DNA from 2 places in the Aeromicrobium sp. CF3.5 genome. Region 2 is predicted to be linked to the other one. Evidence: riboswitches for the same ligand, from Rfam matches in the RefSeq annotation. Region 2 holds a riboswitch; the other holds the start of a gene.
What was found. A riboswitch is a leader RNA that binds a small molecule or an ion and turns the genes downstream of it on or off. The one in region 2 is predicted to bind thiamine pyrophosphate.

Region 1 (5,190 bases), on a different contig from region 2:
CCTGCTTCATTGCCAGGGCCATGCGGACCGGATCGGCGGCCCGGGTGACCGCGGTCGCGAGGAGCACGCCATCACAACCCAGCTCCATCGCCAGCGTCGCATCCGATGCGGTGCCGATGCCGGCGTCCAGGATGATCGGGACCCTCGCCGCTTGGGTGATCGCGTGGATGTTGCGCGGGTTGAGGATGCCCAGCCCCGAGCCGATCGGGGCGCCCAGCGGCATGACCGCGGCGCAGCCCACGTCCTCGAGCTTGCGCGCGATGATCGGATCATCGTTCGTGTAGGCCATCACGACGAAGCCGTCAGCGACAAGCTGCTCCGCCGCCTTGAGGAGCTCCACCGGGTCGGGGAGCAGCGTGATGTCGTCGGCGATGACCTCGAGTTTGACCCAGCTCGTCGCGCAGGCCTCGCGCGCGAGCTGGGCGGTGAGGACAGCCTCCTTGGCCGAGAAGCAGCCGGCTGTGTTCGGCAAGGCCTTGATGCCGTTGCGCTCGAGCACGGCCCAGACGGATTCTTCGTTGCCGGCCTGCACGCGGCGCATCGCGACAGTGGTGAGCTCGGTCCCGGAGGCGAGCAACGCCTCCTCCAGGCCGAGCAGGCTTGCTGCGCCGCCCGTCCCCATCACGAGCCGCGAGTCGAAGCTGACACCGGCGATGCACAGCAGATCATCGGTCATGGGTCAGCCTCCCTGGACGGCGCGGACGATCTCGACGTGATCCCCGGCGCGGAGAGACGTCGTGCACCACTGCCCGCGGGGGACCACCGAGTCGTTGACGGCGACCGCGACTCCGCGAGGCCTGCCGTCGTCGGCGCACCTGGCCGGACCGGACGACAGCTCGATGACGATCTGCTCGAGCGAGGTGTCGGGCGCGAGCTGGCGGGCCTCGCCGTTGATGTGGACGGTCAGTGCGGTCATCTGGTCTCCTTCGTGCAGAATCTCATCGGGTCGGCTGTCGACCACAACTCGTCGAGGGGGCGCTGCGCGAAGATCGCGTCGCAGGCGTCGGACGTGAGGGCGGCCAGCAAGATGCCGTTGCGATAGTGGCCGGTGGCCAGAATCAGCCCCGGAGTAGCGGTCTGGCCGAGCAGTGGCAGGTTGTCCGGACTGCCCGGCCGGGCGCGCGCGGCGAGCTCGGCGATGGGTAGCTCGTCGAGGCCCGGAATGATGGCGCGCGCGTCGCGCAGCAGTCCGAAGACGCCACCGACGGTGGACTGCCGGTCGTCGGGAAGCTCTTCGGAGGTGGCCCCGATGATGATCTCGCCGCTGGGCCGCCACACGACGTAGACGGGACGTTGCTGCACGAGCCCACGCACGATGCGGGCTTCACCGATCCACCCTGCGTCGCGACCGTCGAGGCGGACGATCTGTCCCTTGACCGCACGTGTGGGAGCCTCGACCCCTTCCAGCGGGGCAACCAGTGCGCGAGTTGCATGTCCTGCGGCGACCACGACGCGGTCCGCCAGATGGGTGACTCCCTCAGTGTCGACAGCGCCGACCACCGCGCCGGCGGAGTCCGTGAGAAGCCGAGCCGCAGCGACCGAGAACGTCGTGACGCCGAGCCGGGCAAGGTTCTCGCGCAGCGCCCGGTGGAGGGCACGCGGGTCGACCTGGTGGTCGCCCGGGACCCAGTAGGCGCCTGCGATCCGGGGTCCGAGCAAAGGCTCGCGGTCGCGTGCCCCGGCGACGGCCAGCTCTTCGACCTCGAGTCCCCAGCGTCGCTGGACCTGACACAGCCGGTCCAGCTGTTGGGCATCGCCCACGTCATAGGCGACGGAGAGGATCCCGCTCGTGCAGAAGCCGATGTCCATGCCGGAGGCGTGCTCGACCTCGGCCGCGAATGCCGGCCACCGGGCTGCCGACGCCACGTTGAGCCGCACGAGGTCGTGCTCGCCGAAGTCGGCTTCGGTGACAGGCGCCAGCATCCCCGCCGCGGCGTAGGAGGCACCCGCACCCGGATGCGGGTCCAGGCAGGTCACCGCGAGGCCTGCGACCCGCGCCCGCCACGCGGCGATGGCGCCGACCACGCCGTGGCCGATCACGAGTACATCGGTGCCGGACAGCACCATCATCGCTCCCTTCGCTGGCATGATCCAGATCAGGTTCAGCGGTCGGCGTATGTGCCCTCTCAGCCCCGATCGTCCCCGGGCTCCCGCGCGCCGCCCACCCTACGCCGCGAACATCCGGTCTGGACACGCCCAGTCATGACGGAGGAATGCTCCACCCATGGTTTCGGACGGTGTCCGTGAGGGATGCGGGGTGCACGTGACGACCACGACGAACGACACGCGGCGGGTCCGGGCAGCGGGTGGGCAGTCCTGGCAGCACGCCGCCGAAAAGGCCCTGCAGGGTGGTCAGAAACGTGACATGGTAAGCACCGCGAGATTGGAGGTAACGGTGCACGGACCTCGCACGAGCAAGACCGTCAGGTCGGCGTCGTTTGCCTTGGTGACTTCACTGGCTGCTGCGGTGGTCGCGGCCACAGGGGTCCTCGACCTCCTCACAGGATCGGTCAACGTCTCTACTCGGTGGACCATCTTGATCATTGCCCTGGCCGTGACGGCGGCGGGCCTGCCGGCCGCGCTCGGCGAACGGTTCCCACCGTGGGCGGCGCTCGCCGCGTGCTGGCTGTTCATCGGGGTCACAGCCCTGCAGACCGCGCAGGCCGCCGACGTCACCATGGCGGTGAACAACCTCGTGCTCTACCCCATGATGAGCTGCTACCTGGGGTGGTTCTTCGACCATCGAACCGCTCGAACCAGCGTCGCCGCGATGTTCCTGCTGTCTGGATCGGCTGTCTGGATCGGCGGCATCGGGAGCCTGTTCGCGACCTGGGCGAACCTGGTACTTGCGTCGACCTTCTGTCTCGAAGCCGCCCTGTACCTGCGCGCGAAGCTGGACCGGCAGATTGAGACCGACCCACTCACCGGCGCGCTGAACCGCAACGGGCTTGCCTCACGGCTCAGTCACGAGCTCGCCGACACGGCCCGCACGCGCGCACCCCTGGCGGTCGTGGCCATTGACCTCGACGGGTTCAAGGCAATCAACGATCGGTTCGGGCACGCCGCCGGCGACCAGATGTTGATCGTCATGGTGGCACACCTCGAGCACGCCACACGTCGCCGTGACTCGATCGCTCGCACGGGCGGCGACGAGTTCGTGCTACTTCTCCCGAACACCACTCTGACACGGGCCAAGGACCTGCTCGACCGCCTCCAAGTCGATTCGAGTGTCCCCTGGACGTACGGCCTCGTCGAGGCCCAACCATCTGACACCGAGGAAAGTCTCATTGCCCGGGCCGACGGCGACCTGTACCTGCATAAAAAGCCCCAAGAGTTCGACACGTCAATCGATCCCTTGCACTAGCAGCCGCAGAGCCTGTTCCGCGGGGGCTGGTCGAGTGATCGCTGCCGGCTACGGTCGCAGGGCCTGAAGCCGCTGGAGGGCCTCGTCGATGACCGATTCGGTCTTGCAGAACGCCCAGCGCACCAGCGGCCGCCCGGCCTCCTTGTCGTCGTAGAACACCTGGTGGGGGACCGCCACCACGCCGCAGCGCTCGGGCAGGGACAGGCAGAATTCCAGGCCGTCCTCGAAGCCCAAGGAGCGGATGTCGGTGGTCGCGAAGTAGGTGCCATCGGGCACGAACACGTCGAATCCGATGTCGGCCAGTCCGGCGCACAGCTGGTCGCGTCTGGCCTGCAGGGTGCGGCGGAGATCGCCCGTGATGGCCTCGGCGTCGTCCAGGGCGGCCGCGATCGCGGGTTGCAGGGGCGATCCCGACGTGAAGGTGAGGAACTGCTTGGCGCCCGTCATGGCGCGCACCAGACCGGCCGGTCCGCTCGCCCAGCCGACCTTCCAGCCGGTGAACGAGAAGCTCTTGCCCCCTGAGCTGATCGTCAGGGTGCGCTCGGCCATGCCGGGCAGGGTCGAGATGGGAATGTGCTCGACGCCGAACGTGAGGTGCTCGTAGACCTCGTCGCTGATCACGATCAGGTCGTGCTCGATCGCCAGGTCGGTCACGGCAGCCAGCTCGTCGCGGGTCAGCACCGCGCCGGTCGGATTGTGCGGCGAGTTCAGCAGGATCGCGGTGGTGCGTTCGGTGACCGCCGTGCGCAGCTGGTCGATCGGCAGGCGGAAGTCCGGAGCCCGCAACGTGACGGGTCGTCGGACCGCGCCGGCCATCTGCAGCATTGCGACGTAGGAGTCGTAGTACGGCTCGAGCACCACGACCTCGTCGCCAGGATTGATCAGACCGAGCAGTGCGGCGGCGATCGCCTCGGTCGCGCCGGTGCTGGCTGCCACCTCGGTGTCCGGGTCGAGCTCGATGCCGTAGAGGCGCCGCTGATGATCGGCGATTGCGACCCGCAGCTCGGGAACGCCGGCGCCTGGGGCGTACTGGTTGCGCCCCGACCGCAGGGCCTCCACAGCGCGGTCGATCACGCTGTCGGGACCGTCGGTATCCGGAAAACCCTGCCCGAGGTTGACCGAGCCGGTCTTCAGAGCGAGTGCGGTCATCTCCGCGAAGACCGTCGTGCCGAGTCCGTCTAGGCGTGCCGCAGGTGATCGCATGATGGTCCGAGCCTACGTCCGTGCCGCGCTGATCTGGTGAAGCCGGGGAAGCGATTGCGCCGGTGTGCGGTTGCACCCAGCATGAGCCTGTTGTTCGAGCCCCTGACCCTTCGCGGCATGACCACCGCCAATCGGATCTGGCTGGCGCCGATGTGTCAGTACAGCGTCACGGCGCGCGACGGGGTGCCGACCGACTGGCACCTGGTCCACCTCGGCTCGCACGCGATCGGCGGCTTCGGCCTCGTCCTGACCGAGGCCACCGCCGTCGTCCCCGAGGGCCGGATCAGTCCCGAGGACACCGGGCTGTGGAACGACGAGCAGGCCGAGGCGTGGCGCAAGATCGTCGAGTTCGTGCACGAGCGCGGCACCCCCATCGGCGTGCAGCTGGCGCACGCGGGCCGCAAGGCCTCCACCTACGGTCTGTTCCCGGCTGGCGAGGGCAGCGTGCCCGATGCAGCCGACGGCTGGCAGACCGTGGCTCCCACCGCGACCGCCTACCCGGGCAATGACGCACCGCGTGCGCTGAGCCTCGAGGAGGTGCGCGCCCTGCCTGGTGCGTTTGCGGCTGCAGCGCGCCGCGCGGACGAGGCCGGCTTCGACACCGTCGAGATCCACGCCGCCCA
Region 2 (5,190 bases):
TCGGCATACAGGTAGTTGCCCAGGGTCAACCGGCCGTCGAGCGATCCCAGCCAGTCAGCCACCGCAGGAACGTCGGCGACCAGATCAACCCCCGCAGAGCCGGCGATCCCTGTCGAGGCGACGTCGGTGTCTCGCTCAACCGGGACGAGCAGCCGACCAGCCCCCTTCTCGGCGGTCTCGACGATCCGCTCCCACACGGACGGGACAGGCAGGTCGACGGCGGCCACCGTCGCGCCCCACCTCAACAGGGCGGTGAGTGGTCCCATCTCGGCGCCGGCGCCGAGCACGGCCACCGTCTGACCGGGCAGCGCCAGCCACTCGGGATGCGCGGCGACCTCCAGCACCGCCTCCACGGCCGACGGTTCCAGCACGCCCTCGCGCGCCCACTGCTCGAGCTGGTCGCGCAGAGCGGCACCACTCAGGCGGCTGCCCCGGTACGGCAGGGTGAACTCCGTGTCGGGCTCGCGCTGGCCGCGAATCTCGATGGTCTCGAGGTTCGTGGAGCTCTCCATCTCGAGCACCGAGTCGAGCGGAAGATCCTCCCCGTCCTGGGTGATCACCCGCATGCGCGCGTGCACCGAGTCGAGGCCCGCGTCCGCGATCGCTCGCCACGCTTCCGGTTCGGGGAGCCCTGCCTCGACGAGTCGGCGCATGTGCAGCAGGTAGCGGCTGCGCCAGGCAGTCTCCTGCTCCGCGGCTCGACCGCCGACGGGATCGACGGCGCGCAAGGCGTCGGCCACGATGGCGCGACCCGTGGACGTGGTGCTGCGATTGCCGTCGGGCTGGGCGGGGAAAGCGATGCCGGGCGTCATGGCCCCATCATGGTCCACGCGGGTACCGCAACGGTGCGACTACCGTCGGGGTGGGTAGTTGCCCATCCTCACTCCCAGGAGACGAATTGATCCTCATCACCGTCAAGACCAAGGTCAAGCCGGGCACCGCCGAGGAGTACCTCGCGGCGAACCGCCCCTTCCTCGAGGCAACGCGTCGGGAGCCGGGCAACAAGTGGTTCGAGCAGTACCGCAGCGTCGACGAACCTGACACGATTCTCACCTCGGAGGCGTTCGACGACGCAGCGGCAGGCGAGGCGCACGTCAACTCCGAGCACTTCCAGGAGTTCCTGGCCAATCCGGCGACCAAGCCGTTCGTCGCCGAGACGCCCGACATCATCTACGTCGACGTCCCGGACCAGGACGGTTGGGGCAGGATGGCCGAGTTCTGAGCCGTCGCGGTTCGGGTCAGCGGTGCTGCTGGACGATGTTGAGCACGTTGCCGTCCGGAGCGCGGACGAAGAAGCGCCGCACGCCCCACTCCTCGGTGTTCAGCGGGTGCACGATCTCGAAACCGCGCCGCACCGCCTCGCCGTGGGCGGCGTCGACGTCGTCAACCGTGACGGAGAGCACCGGGTCCTCGGGGGCGGTGGCGTCGGGGGTCATCAGCTGGACGCTGGTTCCGGTCTCCGGTGAGGTGTAGCGCGCGACCCAGCCCAGGTTGAACTCTTCGTCGGCCAGCCCGAGGTAGTCGGTGTAGAAGCTCTTGGCTGCCGGGAGGTCAGGCACGTGAAGGTCGGCGATGATCCGGGTGACACGCATGCGTTGCTCCTCACAAGGGTGAGCAGCAACGATACCGATGGCAGTCAATGTACGGAGGCGCACCGGATGCAGGTGCGTGCCGTGGGTCTGGCCCGGAGCCTGCCGTCACCGATCGGCGCACCGCACTGCTCGCACGTCCCATACGTGCCGGAGTCGAGTCGCGCCACGGCGGCGTCGATCTCCGCGAGGTGCAGCTGCGCCTGCCGGACGAGGGCCCCGATCTGCGAGCGCTCGAAGGCGATCGTCGCGCCCTCGGGATCGTGCTCGTCATCAGCGTTGGTGTCGCGGGAGGCCTCCACCACCGAGGCGTGATCGTTCGTCAGGTTCGCCAGGCGTCCAAGCGTCTCCTGCTGATCGACCTCGAGCTGAGCGCGCACGTGTTCCACGACCCCATCGTGACGCACCGCGCACGGACAGCTGCTCAGTCACCGCGTCCCCTCCGTGCTGGAGCGATACGATCACGACGTCCGATCCACGATCACTGCGAGGGATCCCCATCATGGCGCGCATGACTTCGCAGACGGTCGTGCTGCACCGTCACGAGCTGTCCTACATCGACAGCGGCTCCGGTCCGGTCGTGCTGTTCATCCACGGCATCCTCGGGTCGCAGCAGCAGTGGTCCCACCTGGTCGACGCGATGGACGACGACCACCGCGTGATCGCGCCCGATCTCTTCGGGCACGGCGAGTCGGCCAAGCCGCTGGGGGACTACTCGCTCAGCGCGCACGCCGCGGCCATGCGCGACCTGCTCGACCACCTCGGGGTCGACCGGGTCACGCTGGTGGGGCACTCCCTCGGCGGTGGCATCGCGATGCAGTTCTTCTACCTCTTCCCCGAGCGGGTCGAGCGACTCGTCCTGGTCTCCAGCGGTGGCCTCGGGCGCGAGGTGAACCTGATCCTGCGGTCGGCGACCCTGCCCGGCGCGGCCCAGGTGCTCAGCGTCGTCGCGTCCGCCCCCGTTCTCTCGCGGGTCGAGGCGCTGGGGCGCGGCGCCTCGAAGCTGGGTTGGAAGCCGGGCGCCGACGTCAACGCGATCTGGCAGGGCTTCAGCTCCCTGGGCGATCGCGAGAGCCGGGTCGCCTTCCTCGCCACCACCCGCGCCGTCATCGACATCGGCGGGCAGAGCATCAGCGCCCACGACCACCTCGGGGACGCGCTGCCGATCCCGGCCATGATCGTGTGGGGCACGAAGGACCGGATGATCCCCGTCGAGCACGCGCGCAGCGTGGAGCGCGAGCTCCCCGACTGCCGGGTCGAGCTGTTCGAGGGGGCCGGACACTTTCCGCACCTCGACGATCCGGAACGCTTTGCACGCGTGCTGCGTGAGTTCATCGCCACCGACGCCTGACCACCCGAGGGCCTCGAGCGGTCGGAACGACTCAGCTCTCGTCGGCCGCCTGGTCGAGCGCGCAAGCGATGACGGCCGTCAGGTCGAGCCCGTAGGTCGGGCCGTCGCCGACCGCATAGGCCTGCACCCGCCCCGCGCCACGCTCGAGGAGGCGGGCCGCTCCGACGGTGTTGCCGCGTGCGGCGTGGGTCAGGCCGACGCACACCTGCGCAAGTCCCTGCCACAGGTCACGCTCGGCTGGTGGGGCGTCCTTCCAGCGAGCCTCCAGGACCTCGTGAGCAGCGAAGGGCCTGCCCTCGTCCAGCAGCCTGCGAGCCACGTCCACCGTCTCCAGCGCCGGGAGCGGTTCCTCAGAAACGGGCTCGACACCCACGGCCCCGTAAGGGAGAGGACGACCGAGGGCGTCGCGAGGCCGGCTCTGTCTGGGCCGCCCAACGTCGTCGCGGTCTCGGCCACCGGTCACGTCGAGCGCCGACCCGCCGCGAAGTACGCCAACGGGCCCACGGGCTGGACGAAGGACGCGAGCACCCAGATCACCTTGGGGCCCCGAACCGTGGTCGCAGGCCGTCGAGCGAGATCTCGCAACGCCGCGATGGTGACGATCGCCTCGGCCGCGCCCGCAGCGAACACCGCTCGCTGCTGACCGGTCGTCAGGTCTGACCACTTCCTGGTTGCCATGACTCGACGCTACCCCGTCGGGCAGACACGCAGCGTCGAGTACGAGGACAGCGCAGCTGGTCGCACCGTAGGCTGGGCATCACCACCTGACACGGGGTGCCCTGCGGGGCTGAGATCACACCCGTCGAACCTGATCTAGCTAGAACTAGCGAAGGGATGTCGCGCATGACGCGTACGCCTACCGACCTGCTGAACACCACCGGCGACCTGTTGTCCCAGGTCCGGACCCACGGGCCGTTGGTCCAGTGCCTGACCAACACGGTGACCACGAATCTCGTCGCCAACGCAGTGCTCGCGGTGGGAGCGAGCCCCGCGATGGTCGACATTCCCGGCGAGGCCGGTGTCCTGGCGCAGGCCGCTGGGGCGGTGCTGATCAACCTGGGTACGCCCTCGGGCGAGCAGCGCGAGGCGATGGTCGAAGCGGCCCGCGCTGCCTCGGCCTCAGGCACCCCCTGGGTGCTCGACCCGGTGGGTGTCGGGTTGCTGCCGATCCGCACCGCGCTCGCTCAGCAGCTGCTGGAGCTGCGTCCGACGGTGGTGCGCGGGAACTCCTCGGAGATCCGCACCCTGGCGGGATCCGGTTCCGGTGCACGCGGTGTGGACGCGGTCGACGAGGTTGAGGCGGCCCGCGACGCAGCGGTCGAGATCGCCCGCTCGTCGGGCGCGGTCGTCGCGGTGTCGGGCGAGGTGGATCTGATCACCGACGGAGCCACGGTGGTGCGGGTCGCGAACGGCACCGAGCTGTTCACCACGATCACCGGCGCCGGGTGCGCGTTGGGCGCGGTCACGGCAGCGTTCGTCGCGGTCGGCGAGAACCCGCTGCTGGCCACCATCGCGGCGTGCACCGCCTACGAGATCGCCGGGGAGCTGGCCGCAGCCCGGGTCGAGGGGCCGGGCTCGTTCGTGGTGGCGTTGCTGGACACGCTCAGCGTGATCGACGCCGACACGGTGACGAGCCACGGACGGGTGTCGTAGATGGACCTGTCCATCTACCTGGTGACCGATGCTGCGCAGGTCGAACGTGGTGGCCGTGACTTGGTGGATGTCGTCGTCGAAGCCGTCGCGGGCGGGGTGACGGCTGTGCAGGTGCGCGAGAAGCACGCTGATGTCCACGACGTGGTGCGCCTCGTCGAAGCCCTGTCCCGGCGACTGCCCGCGCACGTCGCCCTGTTCGTCAACGACCGGGTCGACGTGTTCCTGGCCGCCCGTGCCCGGGGCGCACGGGTCACCGGCGTGCACGTGGGCCAGCAGGACCTGCCCGTCGAGGAGGTGCGCGCCCTGGTCGGGCCTGATGCGGTGATCGGGTTGACCGCGAACACTCCAGAAGATCTGGCTGCGGCCGAGACGAGCCCGGCCGGGGTCGGGTACGTCGGCATCGGCATCGTGCGCCAGACCGGTTCGAAGTTCGACGCCCCTCCCACGTTGGGCGTCAAGGGTGTCGCCGCCCTCGCCCGCAGCTGCGCGCTGCCAGCGGTCGCGATCGGCGGGATCGTCCCCGACGACCTGCGCGCCCTCCGCTCCGGTGGACTTGCGGGCGCAGCGGTCGTTTCCTGGGTCTGCGCTTCACCCGAC

Region 1: linked by a shared signal. The riboswitch ahead of thiO (glycine oxidase ThiO) and the one ahead of thiM (hydroxyethylthiazole kinase) in region 2 are both predicted to bind thiamine pyrophosphate.

The regions. Positions count from the first base shown of each region.
Region 1 is NZ_JBIMEZ010000005.1:246,516-251,705, forward strand. It holds gene ACHAA3_RS11560 (thiazole synthase) at 1-676, opposite strand, end outside; gene thiS (sulfur carrier protein ThiS) at 680-916, opposite strand; gene thiO (glycine oxidase ThiO) at 913-2,088, opposite strand; TPP riboswitch at 2,057-2,164, opposite strand; gene ACHAA3_RS11575 (diguanylate cyclase domain-containing protein) at 2,447-3,364, shown strand; gene ACHAA3_RS11580 (pyridoxal phosphate-dependent aminotransferase) at 3,413-4,567, opposite strand; gene ACHAA3_RS11585 (NADH:flavin oxidoreductase/NADH oxidase) at 4,649-5,190, shown strand, end outside.
Region 2 is NZ_JBIMEZ010000003.1:341,944-347,133, forward strand. It holds gene ACHAA3_RS08500 (hypothetical protein) at 1-812, opposite strand, end outside; gene ACHAA3_RS08505 (putative quinol monooxygenase) at 899-1,222, shown strand; gene ACHAA3_RS08510 (VOC family protein) at 1,239-1,592, opposite strand; gene ACHAA3_RS08515 (TraR/DksA family transcriptional regulator) at 1,637-1,978, opposite strand; gene ACHAA3_RS08520 (alpha/beta fold hydrolase) at 2,101-2,940, shown strand; gene ACHAA3_RS08525 (DUF309 domain-containing protein) at 2,972-3,259, opposite strand; gene ACHAA3_RS08530 (PLD nuclease N-terminal domain-containing protein) at 3,400-3,618, opposite strand; TPP riboswitch at 3,701-3,792, shown strand; gene thiM (hydroxyethylthiazole kinase) at 3,784-4,593, shown strand; gene ACHAA3_RS08540 (bifunctional hydroxymethylpyrimidine kinase/phosphomethylpyrimidine kinase) at 4,594-5,190, shown strand, end outside.